4 regions of the Colwellia sp. BRX8-9 genome follow, and region 3 is predicted to be linked to each of the others. Evidence: predicted binding sites of a transcription regulator. Region 3 holds the regulator's gene; each other region holds the start of a gene.
What was found. The regulator sigma-54, encoded in region 3, starts transcription at its own class of promoters, with help from an activator protein. The targets are predictions, from matches to a motif close to GTTGGCACGNNNNTNGNNT.
Positions count from the first base shown of each region.

Region 1: a site for sigma-54 is predicted at 3,646-3,664, ahead of H4J70_RS10245 (PEP-CTERM sorting domain-containing protein). Genes of this name have one in related genera too.
Region 2: a site for sigma-54 is predicted at 4,083-4,101, ahead of H4J70_RS04890 (CmpA/NrtA family ABC transporter substrate-binding protein). Genes of this name have one in related genera too.
Region 4: a site for sigma-54 is predicted at 3,964-3,982, ahead of flgA (flagellar basal body P-ring formation chaperone FlgA). Genes of this name have one in related genera too.

Region 1 is NZ_JACGVN010000010.1:60,152-67,607, forward strand. It holds gene H4J70_RS10230 (M20/M25/M40 family metallo-hydrolase) at 1-1,212, opposite strand, end outside; gene H4J70_RS10235 (hypothetical protein) at 1,420-2,142, shown strand; gene erpA (iron-sulfur cluster insertion protein ErpA) at 2,139-2,480, opposite strand; gene H4J70_RS10245 (PEP-CTERM sorting domain-containing protein) at 2,682-3,551, opposite strand; gene prsT (XrtA/PEP-CTERM system TPR-repeat protein PrsT) at 3,850-6,663, shown strand; gene H4J70_RS10255 (DUF6776 family protein) at 6,690-7,421, opposite strand.
Region 2 is NZ_JACGVN010000004.1:143,870-151,325, reverse strand. It holds gene H4J70_RS04905 (alginate export family protein) at 1-466, opposite strand, end outside; gene H4J70_RS04900 (ABC transporter ATP-binding protein) at 527-1,387, opposite strand; gene H4J70_RS04895 (ABC transporter permease) at 1,412-2,368, opposite strand; gene H4J70_RS04890 (CmpA/NrtA family ABC transporter substrate-binding protein) at 2,492-3,838, opposite strand; gene H4J70_RS04885 (CmpA/NrtA family ABC transporter substrate-binding protein) at 4,249-5,322, opposite strand; gene H4J70_RS04880 (ANTAR domain-containing response regulator) at 5,364-5,999, opposite strand; gene nirD (nitrite reductase small subunit NirD) at 6,343-6,678, opposite strand; gene nirB (nitrite reductase large subunit NirB) at 6,705-7,456, opposite strand, start outside.
Region 3 is NZ_JACGVN010000002.1:167,609-175,064, forward strand. It holds gene mgtE (magnesium transporter) at 1-1,356, opposite strand, end outside; gene H4J70_RS02455 (HPr family phosphocarrier protein) at 1,476-1,751, opposite strand; gene rapZ (RNase adapter RapZ) at 1,765-2,619, opposite strand; gene ptsN (PTS IIA-like nitrogen regulatory protein PtsN) at 2,651-3,106, opposite strand; gene hpf (ribosome hibernation promoting factor) at 3,152-3,439, opposite strand; gene H4J70_RS02475 (RNA polymerase factor sigma-54) at 3,463-4,971, opposite strand; gene lptB (LPS export ABC transporter ATP-binding protein) at 5,051-5,782, opposite strand; gene lptA (lipopolysaccharide transport periplasmic protein LptA) at 5,779-6,321, opposite strand; gene lptC (LPS export ABC transporter periplasmic protein LptC) at 6,302-6,868, opposite strand; gene kdsC (3-deoxy-manno-octulosonate-8-phosphatase KdsC) at 6,865-7,410, opposite strand; gene H4J70_RS02500 (KpsF/GutQ family sugar-phosphate isomerase) at 7,412-7,456, opposite strand, start outside.
Region 4 is NZ_JACGVN010000004.1:80,295-87,750, forward strand. It holds gene flgE (flagellar hook protein FlgE) at 1-375, opposite strand, end outside; gene H4J70_RS04600 (flagellar hook assembly protein FlgD) at 488-1,174, opposite strand; gene flgC (flagellar basal body rod protein FlgC) at 1,196-1,615, opposite strand; gene flgB (flagellar basal body rod protein FlgB) at 1,618-2,019, opposite strand; gene H4J70_RS04615 (protein-glutamate O-methyltransferase CheR) at 2,090-2,923, opposite strand; gene H4J70_RS04620 (chemotaxis protein) at 2,989-3,936, opposite strand; gene flgA (flagellar basal body P-ring formation chaperone FlgA) at 4,120-4,812, shown strand; gene flgM (flagellar biosynthesis anti-sigma factor FlgM) at 4,887-5,201, shown strand; gene flgN (flagellar export chaperone FlgN) at 5,239-5,667, shown strand; gene H4J70_RS04640 (TIGR03545 family protein) at 5,849-7,456, opposite strand, start outside.

The DNA.
Region 1 (7,456 bases), on a different contig from region 3:
TTGTGCTTGTGCATTATTATCGTTTGATAATTCAACGCCTAATGGCGCAAGATGCTTAGCAAGGTCGTTAATTGCCGTTAATGACTCTTTACCAACACCCGAAGTCATTTTATAAATTTGACCAACACCAAAGTCCCATTCAGCGCCAATGATATGATTATCCATATTTTTTTCATGGACCTCCATATATTTTTTTGCACCTAATAAACCCACTTCTTCAGCTGCAAAAAGAATGACGCGTATAGTGCGCTTTGGACGTATAGGTAATTGAGCAATATGGTGAGCAGAGGCAAGCATCATAGCAACACCCATACCATCATCTAATGCACCCGTACCGACATCCCAGCTGTCAAGGTGGGCTCCAATTGAGACAATTTCATCAGGAAATTCGCTACCGGTTATTTCACCAATGACATTGGCAGAAACAGCTGTTATTTTAGCATCAGTATGGCTGGTTAATTTTAGATAAAAGCTAACCGGTTTATTACGCTTTAATTGATTAACAAGTAAGTCTGCGTCAGGATTTGAAAGCGCAGCTGCAGGAATTTTTTTCACGCCAGCCTCATAACGCATAATGCCGGTATGAGCTATACGGTTATTGTCTGTACCTACAGAACGCATAATTAATGCTGATGCCCCTTTTTTAGCGGCTACAACTGCCCCACCCACACGCGTACCTACGGCTGGACCATAGCCGTTACCGTCGATATGCTCTTCCATTTGATAAGAAACAAATGCAATTTTTCCATCTAAACTGTTATCTGGTGCCGCGATTAAGTCAGCTAAGGTTTCAAAATGTGCAACATCTCCAATCAACCCTTCTTCACTAGTAGCAATACTGCCACCAAGAGCAATGGCGACGACCTTATGAGGATAAGGCGAGATTATTTTCGCTTGTGCTTCACCACGTTGCCAAAAAGTACCCGTGACTTCTTCTGTCCACACTTTATCAAAGCCTAAAGCGTTCATTTTAGCTTGCGCCCAAATGACAGCTTTTCTATCACCTTCTGAACCCATTAATCGATGCCCCACTTCCGTGGTTAAAGATTCTAAGACTTGATAGGACAAATTAGATTGCAGAGCGGTATTTTTTAATTGTGTCAGTTTCTTAGTTTCTGATTCAGTCAGTGTTGCCGCTGAACTTGATAAAGCTAACAAAGTACTACTGAAAACAAGCGTTTTTATTACAGATTGAAAAGGCACTTTAAGCATTATATTCCCTTTTATAGATATTATTGATTGTAGAATTAATTCAGTATCAAGAATCTTGCGCCGACATGCAAATAGGTTCGCCTTAAAAAAGTGGCAAACTATCTTTATTAAAACCATTGAGCCCTAATTAAGCGAATACTGAACTTTTAAAAGATTTATAGCTCAATACTACAGCGCTAAATATAAAGTAAACAAGGAGGATTACATTTGAATAAATTAAGCAAAGGACTGACCTTCTCGATTATCTTGCATATAGCGGTACTGATCATTTTTACACAAGGGTTATCAACAGTTCCACTTAGCGCAGTAAAAAATAACAATTCGGTTAACCCTATTATTCAAGCTCGCCTATATTTTCCTTTACGGTTAAGGAAAAAAGCGATTCTTACTTCCAGCAAGGAACCGCTAGCCATTAAAGAAACCATGCCAACAGATGAAAAAAAAAGAAGTAATGAATGGTTAGAAAAAACCAATAATAGGAAGATACAGCCTGCAAAGTTATCTAAACAGCCAATTGATAAAAACGTGTTGGAGAGTAAAAAATCAAGTAAAAAAATGAGTCAAACGTCACTGGAGAAGCTTAAGCAACGTTTAGATAACCAAGCCCGTGAAAACGCTGCAAACGACAGCTTAACTAAATACCTAACCGAGAAGAGTACCGTTGGCCAATCCATCACAACGTATGATCAGTTAGCCCCAGCGAAAGCAAAAATTAAAGAGGTAGATTGTAATAGCAGTAAATTTAATAGTGCGCTAAAAGCGATGTCAACCTTGCTTGGCGGCAGTATCAGGTGTAATAGCATGCCTAATTTAAAAAACTTTTTAAATAAAAGAATGGCCGTAGCTGAAAAAAAAGCACAAAAAAGCACAAAAAAGCCAGTGATATTTCGCTGGCTTTTTGTTAATCGCAATGTAACTAAAGAGAATTAGATTGAGAAAGAAGATCCACAACCACAGGTTGATGAAGCGTTTGGGTTATGTACTAAAAATCTACTACCTTCTAAACCTTCAATATAGTCAACTTCGCCGTCAACTAAATATTGTAAACTCATAGGATCAATAACCATAGTGACGCCTTTTTTCACAATAGTCATGTCACCGTCATTTACTTTTTCATCAAAAGTAAATCCATATGAAAACCCTGAGCAACCACCACCTGTTACATAAACACGTAATTTCAATTCCGGATTTTCTTCTTCTGTGATCAAAGATAATACTTTATTTGCGGCGGCATCGGAAAATTTTATTGGTAATTCGGGAGTTGACATATTGCTCTACTTACAAAGATGTTACGGGAGTGTCTCGCGTGTATTATCTTAAACTTGACTAATTTAGTCAAGTATTGTCTGAGATAGTAAAATTTATCAGCAAGAAGAAGAATTTCATCTGAAATATATACAAAAAATGCGCTATATAATTAAATATAGCGCATTAATTAAACCACTAACGGGTTAGTAGCTAATGGTCAATTAGTGAGTTATTTTTCTACGGTAAATAAGACCAAACATAGCAAGTAACATTAATACAAATGTTTGTGGTTCTGGCACTGCAATAGTATCACTAGGAGGAGCAAAAGAAGCTACACCTTCAATAATATCATTAGCACAGGTCATTGCCCAACGAAAGGCTATTTGATTAGCGGTGGCAAGTGCTGTGCCGCTCACATCAAAAGAAAAACTAACTTTACCATAGTCAACATTATAACTTTTCTGATAGTTATAATGATGACTCCAGTAAGTGAATGTTTTCTGGTAACTTGCTTGATTATCAACTGACCATGAAGATGAATCATGAACTATATCGCTGTTCCTATCAGCAAGCATTACCGCTTGGTTATCACGAGAACTAGTACCATGAAGATCAGATGAACTAACTACCTGATTACTGCTAAAGCCTGACTTTAATTGGCCAGTTCCTGACGTAGATTTACGTGCGCCACTAAGATCGTAAACATAGTTCCAGTCAGTGCCAGTGTTTGAATCTGTAGCAGAATCAGTATACCTGTCACCATTGTTTGGTTGGTTCCCATTTGGGTTCCAAGGAGATGTTGCTGTACCATTAAGGTCTTCATCAGCAGCCATAAACAAATCACCAAGTTTAATGTCATTGTAGCCTACATCATTATAAAATGACGTAAAGATATCAACACTTAGCGTTGTACCATCACGAGAAACAAGCATTTTATCGATATCGTAACGAGATGTGTAACCATTAACATCGCTGCTGTGGCCTGCACCGATGTAATTATCGATAATTTCTTCACCGCTCACGTTGGTGGCAAGCGCATTAATACTTAACACTGAGAATGTAACAGCTGCAATCCATTTTAAACATTTCATATTTTAAACCTACTTCTAAATACTGGCATAAATAACATGTGTAATAAAAACACAAGACTATGTATAAATTTTATTTACTTATTGACCCCACACAATTCAATATTCAAGCCAAGATTAAAAAGCCCTTTATTTTTAAGTGCATAGGATTATATTATTTGATATATCGGTTATTTTACCTAAAAGTGTAAAAAATATCGACAACTATTAAATGTGCAACTTAAACAATTAAAGATCTGCTAGATATTCATAATGACTCCTAGTATCCTTAGCAATTGATTTTCATAAGAGAAATAATTAAATGGCCTCTTTGGTAAAAACGACTTTAGCCTTACTCTCCGGCACAATTTTATTGCTGAGTTCGCATGCTCTGGCTTTGCCCGATCAAAACGCAGATAAACCTTATGAAGATGCCCTAGCAAGCTTTTACCTTTCTGAACTCAACGCGGCAATTATTCATTTAAAGAATGCCTTAAAAAATGATCCTGAACATTTACCTTCTATGGTGTTACTCGCCGAAGTATATATTGCTATGGGTGATGGAGCTTCGGCAGAAAATCAACTAGAAAACGCCCAAGAAAAGAATGCCGATGAAAGTAAAATACTGCCGTTAATGCTTGAAGCTTATCTTTTACAGCAAAAATATAAAAAAGTAATTAATGCGCCAATGGCTTCTATAACTCAAAAACAACAACTGAGTAAAGTTGCCGTATTGCAAGGACGTGCTTTTATAGCGATGAATAACTTAGCGCAAGCAAAAGTTTTATTCCAAGAAGCTTTAGAGTATATGCCTAGTAGTATCAAAGCCCAATTAGGCATAGCACAAGTAGAGCTGCTTAATGGAAATATGCTCCAAGCAAGAGCCTATATTGATAAAGCACTCTCTTCATCGCCAACAAACAGTATCGCTTTGACAATGCTTGCTAATATAGAACAGCAAGCTGGCAATCGGATTGAATCGTTAAAAATAATTTCACAAGTTATTGAGCTAAACAATAAAGATTTTCCTGCGTTACTTACGCGAGCCAGTTTATATATTGAACTGGGTGATTTTCAACTTGCTTTAAACGACCTTGGTATAATCATCACAGAAATCCCCAATGAGCCGAAAGCAAATTATTTAAAGATAATTGCAAACAGTGCCTTAGGTAATACTGAAGAAGTTAATAAAACAACCGCTCATATCAATACCGTATTAATGGGATTACCCGAAGATATAATGAAACAGAATCCCGTGTATCTTTATTTAGCGGGTGTGATTAGTTTTCAGCAACAAGAAAATTTAAAGGCTCAAGATTTTTTGCAAAAATATATCGCTATTATTAGTGACGATATAAGAGCGTTAAAGTTAGCCGCTCAAATTGAACTCGCATTAAATAATCCCTTTCGTGCAAAAACATTATTAGTAAAATCTAAGCTAGTAGCCCCTGACGACGTTGAAACATGGTCGCTTCTTGGTCAGACCTATACCGTATTAGGAGAACTACAACTTGCTGAAGATTACCTCAAAGATGTTATTGACAGTGATAAAGAAAATCCCCAACCTCTATTTGAGTTAGCAAAATTAGAAATTTTAACAGGAAAGTTTCCACAAGCTATTACTCACCTTCAATTAGCAAAATCAATAGATGCTAATATAAGTTTTATTGTGCTGCTCGCAGAGGCCTTCCAACAAAACAATCAGTTTGAACAGGCACTAGAGCAATTAGACCTTGCGTTAATTTTACAAAGTGATGATAGCGTTTTGCACTTAAAAAAAGGTATTTTATTAGGTCAACTAGAACAGCACCTACTAGCAAAAGAATCACTAGAACAATCACTAAAGTTAAACCCTAACAACCTTAGGACACTTGTCCATTTATCAAGAATCGATGTTATGGAACAACAGCCAGAAAAAGCGATAGCAAAAATAAATAAGAAAATCGTTGAACTAACAGAACCCAATTCATTTTTACTGATTGAGCTAGGTAATATACATCGCCTAACCAACAATAATAATGAAGCGTTATCAGCCTACAAAAAAGCCTACAGTGTTGATAATACTAACCCCAATGCATTAATAAATATTATTGAAATACAAGTCATGCTTGGCCAATTGAAAGAAGCGATAACCTTAACCAGTGAGTTTTTAAACAAAAACAACAAAGCAGGAAGTATTTATCTAGCACTCGCTAATTTATACATGGCAGATAAAGAATACCAAAAAGCGTTTAGTACTTTCGAATTGGCGGTTAAAAATAGTAATGATAAATCAAATGTTTATAATATTTTTGCTGATGCACAATTGTCACGCTCAGATTTTGAAGGCGCTACACTCAGCTTAAAACGATCAATTTCATGGAATGCTGAAAATCTTGACTCCCATTTAAAGTTGTTTGATATTTATCTGCAACAAAAAAACGAAACGTTAGCGCTCGATATTTTAAAGCGTATAGCCAAAAAAAGTACTAATATTATCTTTTTAAACAACCTTGAGGGTAACTTATACTTACAATTAGGAAAACTAGCCGAAGCAGAAAAAATATTTCTAGCTTCCTTGAAAAAAAGTCAAAACCGACCCGCGGTTTATGGTTTATATCGTGTATACAAACAACAAGAACAATTTTCAAAGGCGCTTGATTTATTGACCCTTTGGGTTAAAGAAAACCCAAGAGACATTACCTCTCAAATAGCAATCGCGGATACACTAGTCGCAACAAATCAACTGCAGAGTGCTGCTAAAAAATACCAAGATTTAATTGAGGTGTTTTCTGAACTGCCAATTTTGTTGAATAATGCCGCACAAGTATTCATTAAACTGGAGCAGTTCCCTCAGGCATTAACGTATGCAAAAAAAGCAGATAAGATATTACCTGATAATGTCGCAATAATGGATACACTTGCTTGGTCTTATACCCTAAATAAACAAGCAGATTTGGCACTACCTATATTTAGACAAGTTATTGTTAAAGATTTCAACAATGCTGAAATAAAGTATCACTTAGCTGTTACTTTATATCAATTAGATCGCAAGGGTGAAGCAAAGAAATATCTAAAGGCTGCGTTAGAAAATGAAAGTACACTTCCTAACAGAGCTGCTGCTATAGCACTTATGGAAAAGCTTACTGAGGAATAGCGTGAATAATTAAAAAACACTTGTCATTATTGAGTGTTTTTTAATAAATCATTCCAGATATAGCTCTGATCTATTCGCTGATATTTTTGCCATCTATTTTTTGGCAAAATAGCAGCTAACGCTAATTTTTCGGGTAAAAAGTTTTCAGGAAGAGTGAACTCACCTTCAACAATTTGAAAATATTGAAAACTAAAGGATAAATCTTTCTTTGTAGATACCGATATATTACTTAACTTTAATTCGCTTGGCTTATTATCTAAACTTCCCAATAAAGTAAAATCGACATAGCCTTTAGCAAAACGTTTACGTACTTGCTGTTGCATTAAAACAATTTGAAAACGAAAATGATGTGGACTGGCTGTTGGGTGGATCATCATTCGATCAATCGCCAATCCATCAGCGGTTTTTTCTGGTGCCATCACTTTTTCATAAAAAGCTAATTCTTTTTTTACTTCATAATGCTCAGACTCCATGCTTTTTAAAAGCTCTTGGGAGTGCTGATTAGCCATACGTTCAACTTCTAGCTCTACTTCAAGGGTATTAATCTGACTATTTTGCTGAACATTTTTTTCATAGAGTTTACTCAATCGCGTTTGCTGTTGTGCTAACGTTTTAACTTGATAACCATGATAAAAATTCCCAACACGATAGCCACTGTAAAGACAGATAACAATCACGAGAAGAAGTAAAAGGGCGGAACGAAATGCGCCTAAACGCACAACAACCGTATTTAGATTTATTTTTGCTAACCAATTCATTTGAAAAGTATTATGATATCCAACGAGTTAATAAA
Region 2 (7,456 bases), on a different contig from region 3:
TCGCGGCATCAAATGTTTGTCTATCTTGACGCCATCCTACATGCCCAACATAACGATGATTATCTAAGGTCAGTACTTGGCGACCGACTTTAGCGGTGATCCCATCTTTTTTGTATTGCACATAAGCTTGGTCTAATTCAGTCGTTTCTGGATCGGCAATAACAGAATATTGAGTATTATTACCCACGGCATCGTTATACTTGTTAATACCCGCTACTTGGCGTGAGTCTTCAAATTCAACAACTGCGGTAAAATTATTGTAGCTAGCACTGGTGTAATTTAGACGAGTTCTTAGCGTTAACGCTGAGGCATCTTTTTTGGTATTGTCTTGATCAACTTTTTCATATCGCAAGTTTAAATCTATACTGGCTTTAGCTTTAGTCTCGCTATTTGCGGTTGCTGAAGCACTGGCACTTGCTAACAAAATCACTGCCGTAATTTTTGAGAATGTATGAACGTTTTTCATGGTTTATCCCTTAAAGTTTTTTTAAATTATTTTTATAATTTTTTAATTTAGCGAAATGTATTAAGCAACACTGGACGTCTTTTGTTTTACTTCAGCTTTTTCAGTTGATTTAGCCGATTTAGCTGTAGGAATAACTTCAACTTTTCTTTGTTTTTCATACAAAAAAGTTAAAACAGCTGAGCGCAATCGGTTATATTCAACATCTTCTGCTAGCGCTAAACGGTTTCTTGGATGAGGTAAGTTGACGTCTAATATTTCGCCTATTGTCGCGGCTGGCCCGTTGGTCATCATGACAATGCGATCTGATAATAAAACAGCTTCATCTACGTCATGGGTGATCATGATGACGGTGTTGTTAAGCTTTTGCTGAATTTCCATTAATGAGTCTTGCATATGAGCTCGCGTTAAAGCGTCGAGCGCACCAAAAGGTTCATCCATCAAAAGTACTTCTGGTTTCATTGCTAAAGCTCTGGCAATACCAATACGTTGTTTCATACCGCCTGAAATTTCATCAGGACGCTTGTCTTTTGCATGATCCATATGAACTAAACGTAAGTTATGTTCGATCCATTCTTTCATTTCGCTTGAAGACATTTTATTTTTGAAGACTTGTTTTACCGCTAACTCAATATTTTGATAGGCGGTTAACCAAGGCAATAATGAATGGTTTTGAAAAACAACAGCACGTTCAGGGCCGGGTTCTGTTACTTCTTTGTTATTTAATAATACGCCACCTAATGTTGCTCTGTGCAAACAGGCAACAATATTCAATACGGTTGATTTACCACAACCTGAATGACCTATAAGTGAAATGAATTCACCTTTTTTTATTTGTAAATCAACACCCTTTAACGCGGTAAAATCGCCTTTAGGGGTTGGAAATACCATATCTACTTTGCTGATGTCTAAAATAATGCTCATGTGATTTCCTTAATCCTATATTGGCTAAAGTTGTGCGCTTGATTTGTCCCAAGACAATATTCTTTGCAGTTGCAGCATGGTTCTATCAAGCATGTAGCCAATAAGGCCTATGGTTAATACTGCGGTCATAATGCGACTAAGGGATTGCGAACTGCCGTTTTGGAATTCATCCCAAACGAACTTTCCTAACCCTGGATTTTGTGCCAGCATTTCAGCCGCAATAAGTACCATCCAAGCAATACCTAATGACATTCTCATGCCAGTAAAAATGGCAGGAATGGAAGCAGGTAAAACAATTTTTTGAATATGTACGTGTTTAGGCAGGCTTAATACTTTACTGACATTCACCCAGTCTTGATTTATTGAAGCCACACCAAAAGAAGTGTTGATGACCATAGGCCAAAGACTACATAAAGTTACTGTGATTAAAGAGGTGATAAAAGATTTAGCAAACATAGGATCAGGAGATACATAAAGTGCACTGACTACCATGGTTACTATCGGTAGCCAAGCCAAAGGAGATACGGGTTTAAAAATTTGTATAATAGGGTTTATTGCCGTATTTAAATTTTTACTTAAACCAATGGCAATACCTAAGGGAATAGCAACAACAGCAGCCACTAAAAAGCCACTAACTACCGTCACTAAACTGGTGAATATTTGGTCTAGAAATGTTTCTTTACCGGTATAAACTCGTATTTTAGCTTGATAGCTTGGATCTTTTGCCATGCGCACTTTATTTCGTTCGTCCTGGCGAATATAAAAAGCATCTTCTTTGTCGCGTTCAGCATTATGTTCATCAATTAAATTAACTACTTGAGTAGCCACTGCACTGGGGCCAGGGAATTTTCCGAGCGAAGTATCAATGCTACTTGCCGTAAACGACCATAGCAGCATAAAACAGAATATACCGGCCATAGGTAATATCAACGCTTGTGCCTTTTCTGAAATAAAGGACCCGATTATTTTGTTATTACTCATTGGCACAATACCTAATATTTTTTTATTAATTACAGCAGTCATTTTTGTTCTCCTTTATGCGCTGCCGGTTAATGGACAGCGCATAACTACTTAGTAAAGTACTGGCTAAAATACGACAAGGTTCTAAAGTTTGTCACCGGCTTTTAGGCCAATTTTAAACTTGTTTATATAGGCGTTTGGTTGAGTACCGTCATAAACAATGTTGTCAATAAAGTGTTTTTGAGGAGCACGGAAACCGTCTTCACCGACTAAGTCTGAAAAGTCGCTTTTAGACAATAACTTGTCATCAACTAATGATTGCGCTGCAGCCATGTAAATATCAGGACGATAAACTTGTGCGGCAATATCTTTGTACCAACTATCAGGTTTGTCATCGCTAATTTGTCCCCAACGACGCATTTGTGTTAAATACCAAATAGCATCAGAGTAGTAAGGATAAGTGGCGTTGTAGCGAAAGAATACGTTGAAGTCAGGTACTGAACGCACATCGCCTTTTTCGTACTCGAAAGTCCCTGTCATGCTGTTTGCGATAACGTCGTAATCAGCACCAACATAGTTCGATTGAGATAAAATTTTCACTGCTTCTGGACGGTTAGCATTATTGTTTTCGTCTAACCATTTAGCGGCACGAATCAATGCGCGTGTTAAACGAATGGTGGTATTTGGGTATTTTTCAGCAAAGGCTTTAGTAATACCAAATACTTTTTCCGGGTTGTTCTTCCAAATTTCATAATCGGTAACGACCGGCACACCAATGCCTTTAAATACGGCTTGTTGGTTCCAAGGTTCACCTACACAATAACCATAAATAGTGCCGGCTTCCATTGTGGCTGGCATTTGTGGAGGAGGCGTTACTGACAACAGCACTTGTGCGTCAATCTTTCCTGATGTATCACCTTTATGAGGAGCGTAAAATCCAGGATGAATATCACCAGCCGCTAACCAATAGCGTAACTCGTAGTTATGTGTCGACACTGGAAACACCATACCCATGTTGAAAGGTTTGCCTTCATCAAGATACTTTTCTACAACAGGCTTTAAGGCATCAGCTTTAATAGGATGAACAGGTCTTCCATCGGCTTGCTTAGGAATATTGACCTTCATTTGCTTCCAAATTTCATTAGAAACAGTAATCGCATTGCCATTTAAGTCCATTGAAAAAGGCGTGATGATTTCAGCTTTAGTCCCGTAACCAATCGTTGCTGCAATGGGTTGGCCAGCAAGCATGTGAGCACCGTCTAATCGACCATCTATAACGCCATCAAGTAATACTTTCCAGTTAGCTTGAGATTCAATCGTGACGTATAAGCCTTCATCTTCAAAAAATCCTTTCTCATAAGCAATAGCGATAGGGGCCATATCGGTTAATTTAATAAAACCAAATTTAAGTTCTTCTTTTTCTGGGTAGCCTAGCTCTGCTGCTTGCAAAGACGAAGTCAGTAGGGAGCCAGAAATACATAGTCCTGCAATAACAGTACGGCATAATTTTTTACATTCATTTTTTAAAGTCGTTTTCAAAATACCTTTCTCCAAATAAAAAAGCCCACAGTACTTCGGATACAATCCGAGTACTGTGGGCTTCAATGCCAAACTAATAATGACTACGTCGTTGCAGTGCGATTAGTTTTAACGAAATAAGTTTTGAGTCAATTTTCACTTTATCGTTAAAACAACCGCTGTTGATTGAATTAACATGAAAACGCTATTAACTATAAAGCACAATTAGTGCCACCTATTAATTGTATTTAAAATCAGTGATTTACTTTGTTACATGTGTTTTTTATTAAATGCTTTGCTCTATTTGCTCCAAAAGTGAGAAGTGTTTGCACTATTTTGGTGTCTATAGGCCTGTAGGCAGATACTTCATTTTAATAAAGGCTCTACTTATTCTTATATATTACAGCTTGATAAATATCTTCCCTGTAGATCGAAGCAATGTCTAGATCCGTTATTTGTTGTCTGTTTATGTGTCCACACGCTTGCATTAATTTGGCAATGTTTTCACCGTAATGATGTGCTGGCCTATTGAATGTGGGATCACCTAATGTCGAAAATTGTTGATAGCTTTCTACTTTACGAGGTGATGTATTGTTAAGGGTTAGGCAACCCCCCATTAATGAAGGCGCAATTACGTCGATATGTGTGTCTAAATACTTTGCACGACTCAAGAACCTCGCTGCTTCAAAGCGATTGGGAATATTTTCAAGCCATTGGCATGCTTCATATAAAGCAGATACTAAAGCAAATGTTGTTTCTGGGTGCTTAACTTGCCAATCAGACATTAATCCAAGCACCTTCTCAGGTGAATCTTCCCATAAGTCAGAAGAAGTAACACCTGTGATGCCAACACCTTCTCTAACCGCTTTAGCATTCCAAGGACTACCGACACAAAAGCCATCAAGATCCCCTGAATGCATAGATGGCACCATGTTTGAAGGAGGTACAATTAATAAATTAATGTCTGATGGATCGATATCACTATTCTTTAGCCATTCAACAAGTTGATAATGATGACAGCTATAAGGAAAAACGACAGCGAAGGTTAATTTATTACCTTCTTTTTTTCGTTGCTCTATTTCATGTCTCAATATATTGGCCGAAAATGGCATACTGATCTCATTGGTATTGTGTTGTAATAATATTTTTTGGTAGAGTTTAGTCGATAACGTGATGCCATTACCGTTACGACTCAATATCATTGGGGCAATCACGGTTGACTTTTGTCCGTGTAAACCTAAGTTACAGGCAATGGGCATAGGGGCTAACATTTGGGCGGCGTCAATAACTCCGCTATGCAATTTATCTCTTAATGTGGCCCAAGAATTTTGTTTTGTTAGGTTTACGTTAAGCCCCCATTTTTCGAAAAATCCCATTTCATGAGCAATGACTAAGGGGGCACTATCTGTTAATGGCATAAAGCCAAGGGTTATATTTTTTTTTTCAATATTAAACATAATTGATATTCTCTACAATTCTTTAACACGTCTTTAAATATCTAAAAAATGCTAGCAACAGAAAGGATGTTTTTGGCAACATCATCCATTTTCTGGCTGTTATCCATCGCTATTTTTCGAATGAAGTGATACGCATCTATTTCAGACAGTTGTTTTGTTTCCATTAACCAACGTTTAGCTTTATCGATACTTTTCTGGCTAGACAATTTTTGTTTAGTGTCAGCAAGTTCTTGTTTTAGTCCTTGAAAAAGCTCAAATCTCGCAATAGCCACATCAATAATTGACTTCACTCTTGTTTGGTTAACTTCCCCTACCACATAAGCACTAACCCCTGATTTGACCATCTGATTAATGGTAGTATTGGCACATTGTTGTTCTGAAAAAACTACGATAGGTTTTGGGGCGAATTGAGAAATTTTATTGAGGTTTTCAAGCATATCTCTGTTTGGAGATTCTATATCAATAATGATAACGTCTGGGTTTAGCTGTTTAACATCTCTTAATAAAGGTACGCCAGAATGAGCAACATGATAGATATCATATTGCTCATTTATCAGTACGCTCATTAATACCTTTGCTTTTGCATGGTTTATTTCAGCAAGCAATACTTTTAATCCTGATGGAACATCCTGATATATCGTATTTTTATTAGGCAAAGACAAGGTTTTATTTTTCAATTTATTCAAATTAAAATTAAGAATTAAGTATATTTAAAGCACAATTCACACCAGAATTTTAATTACATTTATATCAATTGGTTAGGATTGTCCTTTGATTTTTATACTCGTTTTTATTAGTTTGTGATGCAAAGATGCACCAAAATAACCTCTTCCGGGATTGAACTGTTTAAACACCTTAGCATGTAGAATTGGGATAATTAATCTTCGCGTATGCAGACTTTTTTTTAGCAGATGCTAAGTGAGTCATATTAGGCTTAAATTTAATGATGAATGGTAAAAAATAAAAATCCCAGCACCGTTAACTTCGCTAGGATTTTTATGAAAATAAAGGATGAAATCCTTAACCAAATATTTCTAATTTTCCATCAGTAACACGTGTTTCATAGGTCTTAATCGCTAAAGTATCATCATCTAAACAGGCTCCTGAATTTAAAACAAAGCGTTGTTTTAATAAGGGTGAAGCAACGTAAATATTACCTTTAGTTTCACCAATTAAACCGCGGTATAAAACGTTTGCTTTACCAAAGGGATCAAAGTTAGAAATAGCATAAACGGTGTCCTTGCCTACTTGGAATAAAGCCACTTGTTCTTTGTTTGCTAATAATGCACAAACACCTGAGTTTTTAATTAAATCACTGGTTGAGCAAATGGTTTGCCAGCTATTTTCTGTTGTCATTTTATTTTCCTTATTCGTAAACGTATTTATGCAGGTGTTAAATCAACGGCTTGAATTTGAACGCCATATTTTTTCTCATCACCTTGAGCGGGTCTAATTTGATCACGCTCAGTAACGAATTCGATGTTGCCATCGACAGTGTCAGAGTTAACAAACTGACGAAAACGCTTTAATTGCTCTTCACTTTCGATGGTTGTTTTCCACTCACATTGATAGGTATCAACGACATTTTGCATTTGCTTTTCTAATTCATCATTAATCCCTAAGTGATCGTCCTTAACTATTTTCTCCATGTAGGCTAAGCCGCCTTCTAGGTTTTCTAACCAGACAGAAGTACGGGTTAAACGATCTGCGGTACGCACATAAAACATTAAGTAACGATCTATATATTTCACTAAGGTTTCATCATCTAAATCAGTCGCGAATAAGTCGCCATGGCGAGGCTTCATGCCGCCATTGCCACTGACGTACAAGTTCCAGCCGTTTTCAGTAGCAATAATACCAATGTCTTTACTTTGTGCTTCAGCACACTCGCGTGTACAGCCCGAAACCGCAAACTTAATTTTATGAGGAGAACGCAAGCCCTTGTAGCGATCTTCTAAGAAAATGGCCATTGCCATGCTGTCTTGTTGGCCGTAACGACACCAAGTGCTGCCAACACAAGATTTAACCGTACGTAACGATTTGCCATAGGCATGACCAGTTTCCATACCTGCATCAATTAAGCGTTTCCATATCGCCGGTAATTGGTCAACACGTGCGCCGAATAAGTCGATAC
Region 3 (7,456 bases):
GGTTAGGAATAAAGTTGCAGTACCTAAGAAAGCGAATATTCCGACCACATCGGTAATCGTTGTTAATATCACACTACCAGCGAGAGCAGGGTCAATATTCATCCTTTTCAAAAACAGCGGGATAGCGACACCAGCGATACCAGCAGCGGTTAAATTCATTAACATTGCAAAGGCTATAACGCCACCAAGCATTAAATTTTGTTGCCAAATAGCCACAACACCAGCAATTAATACCGCCCAGATAACGCCATTAAGAAAACCAACAGCAAGTTCTTTCTGAATAAGTATTCTCGCATTTGAGTCGCCAACATGGCCTAGCGCAATGGCGCGAACAACCAGTGTTAAGGTTTGGTTACCGGCAACACCACCCATACTAGGCACTAAAGAATTTAAAATAGCTAAAATAGCCAGTTGGCTTAAAACACCTTCGAACATACTCGATACAGCAACGGCAAGTAGTGCGGTAATGAGATTAACGCCAAGCCAAATAGAGCGTTGTTGCGTGCTTTTTAAAACCGGAGCAAAGGTATCTGCCTCTCCATCTAAGCCCGCCATACTCATCATTGAATGTTCGGCATCCTCACGAATAATATCAATAACATCGTCTATCGTGATACGACCAAGCAAACGGCCTTCATCATCAATAACTGGTGCAGAGAACCAATCAAATTTTTCAAAGAGTTGCGCTACGTCACTATCAGACAAATGCACTTGAATTGCTTCAATATCTTTATCAATGAGTGTTGAGACGATAATTTCAGGTTTAGCGGTAATGATCGCCGCTAGAGAAACGGCGCCAATAAAGTGATTCTTACCATCGACCACATAAAAAGAATCGGTCGCTTCAGGTAAATCACCCCGTAAGCGCAAATAGCGCAATACCACATCAACCGTTACATCGGGACGAATTGTTATGGTATCGGTATTCATGATACCGCCAGCGGTATCTTCTTCAAATGATAACGCGGCTTCGACTCGACCTCGGTCTTGCGAGTCCATAGCACTTAATACTTCTTGATAAACACTATCGGGTAGAGTACGTAAAACTTCAGCTAAATCATCAACATCCATGCCTTCAGCAACGGCGGCTAATTTTTCAGGGCGGATAGTTTTTAAAATACCTTTTCGAACTTCCTCATTGAGTTCTTCAAGTACTTCACCGTGATTATCAGCGTCGATAAGTTGCCATAAAACGGCACGACTTTTCGGGTGAGATGACTCTAATATTAAAGCAATATCATAAGCTGGCATGTTCTGTAGTAATTTTCGAACGTGCACAAACATACCGCTACCAAGTGCTTTATTGACTTGTTGCAGGCGTTGATGATTTTGTTGTTGCTCTGATATTTCCGGCATAAAGTTTTCCTGTGCCGCAGTAATACGAAAATTATATTGTTTATATCTTAGTCAAGATGCGCTGGCTAAGGTGTTGTAATGAATGATAACGTAACTTTATTTTTTATTCAGTCTTTTTATCATTCGTCTTCATCAAATTTATCAGAAAATAACTGGCATACATCGTCAAGTGCTTGTTGAGCATCTTCTCCTTGGGTAATCACCTCTACGGTTTTTCCAAAGCCACCGGCCAGTAACATTAACCCCATAATACTACTGGCATCAGCTTCTTTGCCCTCTAAGCAAATAGTAACGTTAGCATTAAGCTTTTGGCTTAACTGGGCAAGTTTAGTGGCAGCACGTGCATGTAATCCCAGTTTATTGCTAATGGTTAATGATTTATTATATTTTGGCATACAGTGACCGTTATTAAGTGCTTTGTATTTTAATGTCGCGATGATGAGACTGAACATCTTCGCGTTCTTTTCTAAGATTGTTTGCTAATATTTCTGCAATATAAACCGATCGGTGTTTTCCACCCGTACAACCAATGGCGATAGTAATATAGCTGCGATTGTTTCTTTCTAAGTGGGGTAACCATGTCATCATAAAACTGTTAATTTGCCAGATAAATTTAGTGACAATCGGTTGGCTAGCAAGAAAGTCTCGCACGGGTTGATCTAAACCGGTAAAACCTTTTAAGTCTGTTTCCCAAAAAGGGTTAGGCAGAAAACGTGCATCAAAAACATAATCTGCGTCTTGTGGTACACCGTGTTTAAAGCCAAAAGATTCAAACACCACCACCATAGATGCCGAGGTTTTGCCCAAAATTCGCTCACGCACTAAATCAGATAATTGATGAGGTGATAACTGGCTGGTATTAATATACAAACCCGCACGCGTGGAAATAGGCTCAAGCAGCTTTTTCTCTAAAGAGATGGCTTGGTCGAGTGGGATATTTTGTTTAATCAAAGGATGTAAACGACGCGTTTCACTAAAACGTCGAATAAGATCAGAGTCATCAGCATCTAAATACAGAATATCGAGTTTTACTGTTTTTGGTAGATAATCTAATATTTCTGAAACGTCATTAGGATCATTGGGTAAGTTACGTACATCTAAACTAACCGCTACTTTGTCGTAATCATTAATAACGGTATGCGCTAATGCAGGCAATAAATTCACCGGAATATTATCGACACAGTAGTAGCCTAAATCTTCGAGTACACGTAAGGCGACACTTTTACCTGACCCTGAGCGACCACTGACTATCAAGAGTTTCATTTGAGTTTTCCTGGATTATTATTAGATTTTATTAACGTTTAGCATGCTTTATTAAAGTAAAAAGCTCTTGCGAATTTTGGCATTTTCTTACTTGCTTTGCGAACTGTTTAGTACTAAATATTTGCGCAATACTTTGTAAGGTATCTAAATGTTGTTGGCAGTTTTCTTCGGGGACAAATAACGCAATAATAATATCGACAGCACGGTTGTCTATCGCATCAAATTCAACGGCTTGTTCACTGGTCAGCAATACAGCAATAACTTGTGACGTGTTGGTTAATCGACCATGAGGAATCGCAATGCCATTTCCTATGCCGGTAGAGCCAACCTTTTCACGCGCCATTAAGCTTTCGAATAATTGATGAGTATCAATATTGTCGAATTTTTTTGCCGCAGTTGTGCTAATTATTTCAAGGAGTTTTTTTTTGCTTGTACCCTTAATCGCACACAGGGTGCAATCAAGGGTAAGGATATCTTGCAACTTCATTATACTACTTAGATTCTTTGGTGAGTGAACAGGCGATAAACAGCATTAATGCTGATTCGTTTTACCTTTGTACTTCAATATTTGCCGGTCAAGCTTAACAACAAGACTATCAATAGAGGCATACATGTCAGCATTTTCAGCTTTTGCATGTAAATCAGAGCCACTAACGTGAACAGTCGCTTCAGCAATTTGATTTGATTTTTCAACGGTGAGAACAACATGAACATTATTGATATGATCAAAATGTCGGCTTAATTTTGCCATCTTAGTCGTGACGTTTTCTCGTAAAGCTTCGGTAATGTCAACATGGTGGCCAGAAAGATTAATTTGCATAAGCTTAATTCCTCATCTTTTCGTTAAAGTAAACTTTTTCGTTGGTTAGAAGGTGGAATAGAAAGTGACTCTCGATATTTTGCTATGGTGCGTCGAGCTACATTTATCCCTTGATCGGCTAATAAATCAGCCATTTTACTATCACTAAGTGGTTTTGCTGGGATTTCGGCAGCAACAAATTTTTTGATTAATGCACGAATAGCTGTTGATGAGCATTCGCCACCGCTTTCGGTGCCAACATGGCTTGAGAAGAAAAACTTCAGTTCGAAAATTCCACGTGGCGTATGCATGTACTTTTGTGTCGTCACTCGTGAAATGGTTGATTCATGCATATCGACAGCTTCGGCAATATCATTTAAAACCATTGGACGCATGGCTTCATTACCATGTTCAAAAAAGCCAATTTGACGTTGCACAATACAGTTTGACACTTTTAATAAGGTATCATTACGGCTTTCTAAGCTTTTAATAAACCATTTAGCTTCTTGTAAATTTGAGCGAATAAATTGTGTGTCCGCTGTCGACTTCATCGAACGTGACATCGAAGCATATTGCTGATTCACCGAAAGTTTTGGCGCAGTATCAGGGTTTAATTCGACCACCCAACGGCCATTTTTCTTTTCAACAGACACATCAGGAATAACATACTGATCGTCACTCTTCATCACACTATCGCCGGGTCTAGGATCAAGTGATTGAATAAGACGCACCACTTCGCGCAGTTGCTCTTCTTTCAGTCGAGTTTTACGCATTAATGTACGATAGTCTCGGCTACCCAGCAGATTAATATGGTCACGCAAAACTAACTTACTTTCTGCTAACCAAGGTGTAGCGGGGTCAAATTGATTAAGTTGAATGATTAAACATTCTGAAATAGAACGAGCAGCGACACCGACAGGATCAAAGAGGTTAATACGTTTTAGTACCACCTCAATTTCATCAAGCTCTACTCCTTCAATGGCAACACTTTCTAAAATGTCTTCACTAGATACCGTTAAGTAACCGGCGTCATCAACAGCATCAATAATTGCTGTCGCTATAGCGCGGTCTGTTTCGGTAAAAGGGCTTAATTCCATTTGCCAGCGCAAATGATCTTGAATGGAGTCTTGAGTCTCGCCTTGGTAAGTATAATCTTCTGAAGCTGGGCCTGAGCTTGAACTTGCTGCACCGGCCGTGTAGTTATCATCCCAAGTGGTATCCATGTTTAATTCTTCAGGGATATCGTTCTTGTCCATGGCTTCAGTGGTGGTGATTTCATCAATGGTAGGCGTAGCGTCTTCGCTACCATCAGAAGCAGGGGCTTCTTTAACGTCACCATTACCGGCAGTGTGAGCTTCTTCAAGGTTGTCAGTACTTTTATCTTCGGGATTATTTGAAGACTCATCCATTTCTAATAATGGATTACTTTCTAAGGCTTCCTGAATTTCTTGTTGAAGCTCTAACGTAGACAGTTGCAGCAATTTGATTGCTTGCTGCAATTGTGGCGTCATGGTTAATTGTTGTCCTATGCGGAGTTGTAGAGTAGGGCGCATTTAGGTCATTAACTTCCTATTATTTTTAATGGGATATTTTCGTTTTTTTCATACGAAGATACTATTCATTTACTGACTACTATAGCGTGAATTGTTCACCAAGGTATACATCTCTTACGTGTTGATTTGCAAGAATTTGATCTGCAGTACCTTCTGCAATAAGTTCACCATGACTAACAATATACGCATGTTCACATACATCGAGAGTTTCACGTACATTGTGATCAGTGATCAACACACCAATGCCACGTTCTTTTAAGTGTAGAATAATTTTTTTAATATCACCTACTGAAATTGGGTCAACACCAGCAAAAGGTTCATCTAATAAAATAAATTTTGGTTCAGCAGCTAATGCGCGAGCAATTTCTACTCGGCGGCGTTCACCACCAGATAAGCTCATGCCTAAATTATCTTTGATATGACCTATGTTGAATTCTTCAACAAGATGTTCTAATTTTTCTTCGCGTTCAGCATCTGATAATTCTTTTCGTGTTTGTAAAATAGCCATAATATTGTCGTAAACACTGAGTTTTCGAAAAATAGAGGCTTCTTGTGGTAAATATCCGATGCCTTTTCTCGCACGCTCATGCATAGGCGCTAACGTCAGGTTTTCGTCATTTAAGATAATATCGCCACTATCACTTTCAACTAACCCCACAATCATATAAAAAGAAGTTGTTTTTCCGGCACCATTTGGGCCCAGTAAACCGACTATTTGTCCTGCTGAAACTTGCATACTGACATTTTTAACCACTTTTCTGCCTTTATAGGCTTTGGCAAGGCCTTTTGCCATTAGGGTGCTAGTGCTCATAAATTAATTTTTTCCTGAGTTTTCGCGTCTGTGGTTGTCGCTTTAATTTTTTCTTTCGGCTGAAAAATCGTTTTAGTGCGTTCGTTAGATTTACTTTCAGCATTAACATACTGAGTGGCAATATTGTAAGTAATTCTACTGCCACTAACCTCACTACCTTCTTGCTGTAATAACGCATTTCCTGAAATTATCACTAAATTATTTGCGGGCTCATATCTTATTTCGTCTGCTTGTAAGCTAAGAGGAGTGCCATCGGCTAAGGTTTGTTTAAAGGTTGCTGGCTTCCCTTTAGCGATATAGGTTTTTTCTTCACTGCCAGATTGAGTCAGCACTTGTACTAAATCAGCACGTATAACTAATGAACCTTGAGTGATCACCACGTTATCAATATAGCTGAATATTTTATTTTTAAGATCAACGGCTTGTCTTGAAGCGTTAATTTCAATCTTTTGTTTTATATCAAATTTTTCAGCGAAAGCTGACGAAAATAGCGGAGTTGATAACAATAAGCACAGTAGGCTATTTTTTAACAATTTCATAAATTGATTTCACATGTTTAGTTAGTGTCATTTGGTTGGTGTTTAAGTCGACAATTAAACCTTTACCATCGATGGTAAATCCTTTACCGATAATTTTAATTTCTTGTTCTGAACTTATGATGTTAGTTTTTAGATCAAGTTCAAAGTATTTTCCTTGAACTTCTTGTAATAAGCTATCGGGATCTGTTGCTAACAGGCGGACATGCTTTGCTAATTTTACCCGGTTGTTATTGTATAATATGCCTTCATTGGCAGATATTTTCCATGCGGGCGCATCATTTTTTGGATGAAGTGTGTATTGAGGAAACTCAAAGTTGGTAATACTTAACTCAGGGTAATGTTCCATACGATGGGCATCAACAACATAAGCTAAGCTTCCTTGATGTTTATAAACATTACTGTGTAAATTTTCGGCAATAAAATCAGGGGTCAGCGTCTTATCAATCGCTTGTAATTGTGGTGCTGAGGAATTTCTCCATTCAATTATACCGTAAACGCCTCCCGCAATTAGAAAAAACAACAAGGTTAAACTATAAAGTCGATTCATATACTCGCACCCGAAGCATTTGCTAAGGTGTTTTGGCTAAGCATGATTAAATCGCATATTTCTCGAACAGCACCAAAACCGCCATGGTTAAAAGTGGTGTAATTTGCGATAGATAAAATACTTGGGTGGGCATCTTTAACAGCAATACCCAAGCCTACAGCGTTGATACACTCATAATCAGGCATATCATCACCAATATAAGCAATTTCCTCGAGGGATAGCTTTAATTGCTTAGCCATCGTTTTCAAGGCGGGTAATTTATTTTCTTCACCTTGCACTATATATTTAACATTTAAGGCTGACATACGTGTTGCGACAATATTTGATGTTCTCCCGGTGATCACCGCTACATCGACACCGCTGGCGCCTAATGCTTTTATGCCGTAGCCATCTTTAGTGTGAAAAGCTTTTAATTCTTCACCATCGTTACCCAAATAAATACGGCCATCAGAAAAAACGCCATCAATATCACATATCAGCAGCTTTATTTTTTTCATGGTATTGAATGCTGTGTCAGTAATTTCGCCATAGAGTGTTTGCATATTAGATAAGACCTGATTTTAGTAAGTCGTGCATATTCATTGCGCC
Region 4 (7,456 bases), on a different contig from region 3:
TAAATGCTCACCCGCAGAGTTAACAACAAAGTTACTGTCGTTTAATTTAAACTGACCTGCTCGGGTATATGACGTTTCTAAGGAGTCAAGTTCAGGTACTGTTGCATAAAAACCATTACCCGTAACGGCTAAATCTAACGCGTTATTAGTAAACTGAATACTACCTTGCTGAAACTGCTGAGCGACATCTGCCGTCAAAACACCGTCACCCACTTTTGTTTTACCAGAAGCAAGTAATGATGCTGCATACACATCAACAAATTCCGCACGCGACTCTTTAAAGCCGGTGGTATTAACGTTAGCGATGTTATTTGATGTAACATCCAAATCTTTTTGAGCAGCGTTTAATCCGCTCAACGCTATATTAAATGACATAATTGCACCTCATATAAAAAACTGTTTATCTTAATTATTTCTAATTTTCGAGTATTCACTCTTCATTGAAATAACAGTGGCTTAAATTTATTTAGTTCGAAGAACTATTAATCTAACCTTCTGATACTTCCACCACATCTGCTAGTGCCATGGAACTGCCACCATTAAGATTTAATAAAATATTTCCACCTGCACCGGCTAACGTCACACTATCAACTTTACGATAGGTCATCGCTTGTAATTCTGATGCTTCACCTTCCACTAATCCTGCAATTCTAAAACGATAAGCACCTTGTGGAGCGGGCTCGCCATTTGTCATCTTGCCGTCCCAATTAAAGGTAAACTCACCTGCAGCCACACTGCCAACAGGAACTGTTTGAATAAGTTCTCCAGCGGTGTTTTCAACATAAATATTCACATTACTTGCCGCTTTATCAGTGACCATTTTGCCTTTAACGGCTTCGCCTTCAGCCATACCAAAAACATTATCATCAACTAGAACGCTACGACCCACTAACGAGGAGGCTTGTAATGCTTGACTCGATGACATGGATGCAGCAAATGATGTAAACTGTTCATTTAGCGTTGCCACACCGTCAGTCGTTGAAAACGCGGTCATTTGCGAAATCATTTCATTATTTTCAACGGGCTTAGTCGGATCTTGATGAGAAAGCTCTTTGGTCAGTAACGCAAAGAAATCTTCTTGCGTTAACATACCATTGCCATTATCCGTCGTTGTAACATCTTCCTTTTGCCAGCGCATGCCATCTAAAGGTTTACTTCCGCTTACTGTTTCCATATTTTATCCCACCTTTAATTGTTACTTGCCAAGCTGTAAGGTTTTATTCAGCATATTTTTTGCTGATTCAGCCAATTGAACATTTGTTTGATATGAGCGTGATGCTGAAATCATATTGGTCATTTCTTCAATCACGTTTACATTGGGTTTATAAATGAAACCATCTTTATCTGCCATTGGGTGTCCCGGAGAGTGCTGAATATTTAAAGGCTGATCGCTTTCCACAATGCCTAAAACTTTGACACCTACGCCTGAGTCATCTTGTCCTGCGGCAGCTTTTTGCATCTCTGCGGCAAAAACCGGATGCCGTGCTCGATAGGTTGCATCAACACTACTGCTAACACTATCAGCATTAGCAATGTTACTTGCGGTGGTATTTAAGCGAACAGATTGAGCGCTCATACCCGTGCCAGATATAGTAAATACGTTAAATAGGCTCATAATTATTGCCCTGCTCCGGTGATGGCTTTTTTCAAGCCTTTAATCCTGCCAGTAAGAAATTGAATGCTGGCTTGATACTGCATTGAGTTTTCTAGATACAAGTTTCGTTCCACTTGTGCATCTACGGTATTACCATCGCCAGTATCTGGTTGATCGGGTGTTCTAAATTGCACACCATTATTGGTTGCAATGCGAACATCAAAATGCTTTTCGTGGGTTCGTGACATACCTGATTGTTGCTTTTGAGAGGCTTGCGCTAAGGCAGACTTAAAGTCCATGCCCTTGGCTTTATAGCCGGGTGTATCTGCATTAGCAATATTACTAGCAATAACTTCTGCACGTTTAGAACGAACAGCAAGTGTTTGTGGGTGAATGCCAAGTGCTTTTTCAAAAGTGATAGCCATAGTGTTACCTCCAAATCAATGAAGATAACTATACAATTTCTATGCCAACGGGGAGTTTAGTGGGGGGATATTAAGTCTTTTTCTGATAAATGATACCAGGATTACAGCGAACCATATCAAAGTTTTGGTTTAAACCCGTTAAGGATTCCGAGGCGCCAAGAAAGAGATAGCCGTTAGGATTTAGCACACCTTCAATTTGAGATATTATTTGCTTTTTAATTTCTGGTGCGAAGTAAATCAATACGTTACGACAAAATACAATATCAAACTTACCCATTAGACTATAACTATTTAGGAGATTTAGTTGCCTAAAGCTAACCATTTTCTTAACCGAGTCTTTGACTTTTGACATACCTTTATCGCCATTTTCAAAAAACATTCTTTTGCGTTCGGCTGATAAACCTCGTGACAACGCTAAATTGTCATAATGGCCATACTTACAATGCTCAAGCATAGTATTGGAGATATCAGTGCCAATAATTTGAACACCCCCCGAAAACGCAGCAGGATTACTTTGCTTAAATTCTTGAACTGCCATCGCAATAGAATAAGGTTCTTGACCTGAAGAACTTGCCGCTGACCAAATTTTCAAAGGCGTTCTTTGATTTTTAAACTCAGGAAGTAAGCGTTTTTTCAATAGTTCAAAGGGGTACTCATCGCGAAACCACAAGGTTTCGTTGGTCGTCATGGCGTCGATAACTGCGGCGCGTAACTGCCTTTCAATTGGACTGAGAGTACGAGTGACTAAATCACCTAATGTGGTAACATCAAATTTAGCCATTAAAGGGGCTAAACGGCTTTTCACTAGGTATTGTTTATTTTCACCTAAGACGATGCCACATTGTTTCTCTAGGAAGACTCTAAACTGATGATAACTGCTATCATCAAGCTGTCGGATTGACACTTCGATATTCCGCCTTAAATTATTATTATCATTTATTAACGATAGAATACGCTAAAAATAATGGGTTAATTAGCATTATTTGCTAGTTCATCTTTCTTTAACCATTTTTTTACTGCTGTGGCTAACTCATCAGGATGAAACTTTGGAATAAAATCTTCTGCACCAACTTTAGCAACCATGGCATTATTAAAAACACCACTTAGCGAAGTATGTAAAATAACCGGCATGGCTTTCAATCGATCATTATTTTTAATCTCAGCGGTTAAGGTGTAACCGTCCATTTCAGGCATTTCTATATCAGAGATAAGTAAAGCCACTTTTTCGGTAATTGATGTATGACACTCGGCTTCTATAGCAAGTAATTGATCTAAAGCGTCTTGGCCATTTTTAGCTAACAACATTGTTAAGCCTAATGGCTCTAGAGCTCTTCTCACCTGATTTCGAGCTACGGTTGAATCATCCGCGATCATAATTACCCGTTCGCCAAGACTAACTCCGACACTCGCATCAACAACACCTTCACTGAGTTCTGTTGAAATAGGACTAATTTCATTTAAAATTTTCTCTACATCTAAAATAGAGACCATTTTTTTGTCTATTTCTGTAACCGCCGTTAAATAGCTTGATTTGCCAGCACCTTCTGGAGGGGGCATGATGTCTTTCCAGCTTAACGTGACGATTCTCTCAACACCGCCAACTAAAAAGCCCTGCACACTGCGATTATATTCTGCAATAATGACAAAAGAATTTTCATCTGGCACTATTTCTGGGCCACCTGTCGATTTGCTCAAATCGATCACTGAAATGGTTTGGCCACGAATATGGGCAACACCTTTAATAAAAGGGTCTTGTCCTGGCAGTAAGGTTAAGCGCGGACAAGGCATAACTTCACGTACTTTAAAAACATTAATACCAAAACGTTGTGGTCCGATTAAACGAAAAAGTAATAATTCAAGCCTATTCTGTCCAACCAACTGAGTGCGTTGATTTACTGAGTCTAAAATTCCTGCCATACAAACCTCATTTTACTTAATTCACAAAAAGGCACACTTCTTGATTGTGCTTACAGATACATATTGAACGTTCAATTTTTTGACGTTTAGTGCGTATTCGTCTGTTTTTAATTATTGTTAAACTATACATAAATTAAGCATAGACGAGTATTTTAATTTCCCTAGCAAATAGTTGACAAATTTATGAGCATATTCAAGATATTTATCATTCTTTCGCTAATCTCAGCGCTTTTTTCAAATCTAGCCTTTGCCCAAACGATGGACAGACAGCAACTTCAAGATTTTGTTACCCAATTTATAAAAAATAACACGCCATTGCCAAAGCAAGGAAAGATAAACGTTTCAGTCTCTACTTTAGATCCCAGAATTATTATTCAACCTTGTTTAACACCTTTAATCGCAAATATACCTGAAAATCATAATGGTAGAAACGTAAATGTTAAAATAAATTGCGACGACCCATCGTCTTGGTATCTTTATATTCCTGCAAAAATTCAAGTGGTCATACCGGTAGTTGTTGCAAAAAGTATCATTAGTAAGGGCAGTAGAGTTGATAGTTCAAATGTCACCATTGAATATCGCGATAAATATAGAATTCGTGGTGAGAGCTTAGATGATACCAGAATCGTTATTGGTACCCGAGCTAAAAGAAAGTTGAGGGCGGGTGTGATTCTAACTAAAAAAAATATTTGTTTTGTTTGCAAAGGCAGCCATGTCACGCTTATTGCGCAATCGAATACCTTGACAATAAAAACCTCCGGCATAGCCCTTGAAGACGGGGGGCTTGGCGAGCAAATAGCGGTTGAAAATGAAGGCAGTGGTAGAACGGTAACAGGGCGAGTATCGGCTATCAACGAAGTGATAATTAATTTATAATAATGGTTAAGTTATTAGGCTGCTTGCCGATAACAAGATAGTGAATATCAACCCGTTATCTATAGGATAGTATTATGGCTATAAATATCAATAACTTGTCAAACAACAGTCAGGTAAAGCAAAAGCTTGATCAACAAGTACAAGTCAAACAGCAAGCCACACAAAATGCAGCAAGTAGTGAACAAGGAAGATCTGTAGGTAAAGATTCAGTCTCTTTAACACCACAAGCTCAACAGTTAAATGAGTTACAAAAGAAAGCGAATGACGCACCAGCCGTTGATCAGAAAAAAATCGATCAACTCAAAAAAGCCATTGCAAATGGTGAGTATAAAGTTGATCCTGAAAAGCTTGCTGCCAGTATAGCAAATTTCGAATTTAAACTAGGCTAACAGTTTACTGTTAACCTAATCACAGGAGTTACACCTGATGACAGCGTTAGCAGCAGAGCAATTAATTGCTCAACAGTTACATAACCTACAGCAGCTTGAAGAGCTGCTCAGCGTTGAAAAAGAAGTCTTACAAAAACAAAGCCCACAAGCATTAACTGCCGTTACCGAGCAAAAAGAGGCTTTGCTAAAAGCCATACAGCAACTTGATGAACAAAACGCTCAAAATATTATTTTGAAAAACGAAGTTAAATCAGGTATTCATCAGCAAGAGATTGCTGAAATTGAAGCTATTTTACTGCGTTGTAAAGACAAAAATCAGGTTAACGGTCAAATCATACAGCAATCTTCACTTGCCGCTGAACGCATGAAAAACTCCTTGCTTGAGAATCATAACCGCTCATCAATGACCTACAATAGTAAGGGCAAGAAAAGTGGTGGCCTTAGCAGTTTAGGCATTAAAGCTTAGTAAAAACAACACGCTAATTAACAACAAAAAGCCTCAACTTAACAATAAGCTGAGGCTTTTTTTACAGAAAAAACTAAAACGACTTTATTAAACGAGTTTAGCTTGGCCGCTCAGCTCCCCCCTTGGCAGCTACGATAGCTGAGCGTAAACTTGTCATTAATGATGAGTAAGCTAAGCAAGCCTAACCAAATAGTTTCCCTAGTTTTTCTTTTGCTTTATCTTTGAGCTTATCTTTTTGTTTATCTTCAAACTCTTTCTTTTTCGCTGCGACGATATCTGAGTTAATCAGCTCATCTAATGCTTTATCGCTATCTCCAATCAGTGCTTCAACATCCATTAGAGACTCGGCTTCCTTATTACTTCCCCCTAAAGCTTGAGTAAGCTTAGTGTTTAACCCTGCTTTAATGTCAGATTTGAAGCTTGTTAATTTAGTTGATACTTGCTGCACCATTGAATCTTTTAATTGGTTATCAAGTGGTGATGAGATAGATAACGTCGGAGCCGTTATTTTACCTTTTGCAGCTATGGTTAACGCCAACGACTTAAGAGACTGAACTGTGTCAATAAAGAGTGTACTTAACTTCGAAGTGCCAGCACCACTATATTGAGTATTAGCTAGGTTAAGTTTATTTTCACTGTCAATTTGGTCATCAATGAATGAAAAAGACCCCTTACCTGATAATAAACCACTGTTAAGATCTAAAGTAAAAGCACTTGATTTTTGTAGTGAAACATCTTTTAAGGTGACATCGGCAAGTTGCCACTGCCCCTTACCTGTTAAAACATCTTGCTTATCTAGTGAGAAAGCTAACCCTAAGGTTAATTTCCCCGAGCCCTGTACATTGTCACTTTTAACGTTAATAACACTGTTATTACCTCGTACCCAGTGCTGATGTGTCAATTCTTTGCCGCTAATTGCAAATTCACCTTGTGGCAATATTAAAGAAAAATTTGCTTGTTCGATAAGTACGTCGGGCAAAGGTGTTTCATCATTAAACTGCACATAACGACCTTGATCACTTGCTACTGGTGCTTCTTTGTCGACTTTTGAAGATTTAATTAGCGGTGCTATATTTCGATAAACAGTATCAGCATAACCAAAGTATTCTCTTGCTTGCTCACCAAACAACAAGTGAGCAAAATCAGCACCATCGACACTGTCAAGTTGGTACTTGCTCTCAATGTTTTTCCAATCCGCGCTTGGCGCATCTTTTAAAGCTTTAGTCTGTTCGCTTAATAATGTTTTTGAAGCGCTAACTTGCTGCTTTGCTTTGTTCATGACCACTTGATCAGCTTCGAACTTCGTTTTTAGCGCAGTAAAATCTTTATTAAGCTTTTCAAGATCGGCTAAACTTTCTATCTTAATATTAGCTAGTTGCTCTACTTGCTTTTTATAGTCTGCTAACGCGTCTTTAGTCGGAAGTGTTTCATAAGCAGCTTGCAGCTTTTTCTTTTCGATTTGATAACTTTGCTCTAAAGCTTTGCCACGTTTGACCGTTAGCAAATCACTATTATTGAGTAAATCTTCAGCTTTAGGTAGGCTAACATCAAGTTTAGGTAACATTGAATCACCTACACCGTCACTGCCATTTTCAGTATCATCACCAAGCCTATAGACTTCACCTACAGACTGCCTAGGCTGATCGATTCTTAACTCAGCAACGTTTAACTCGCTAATATATAACTTACCAAATAAATATTGCCAAACATCGACACCGGCTGAGGCTTGTGAAAAACTCACCAAATTATGGCTAGGTTTTTCAGGATCGGTTGCTTGGAAACCTTCAAT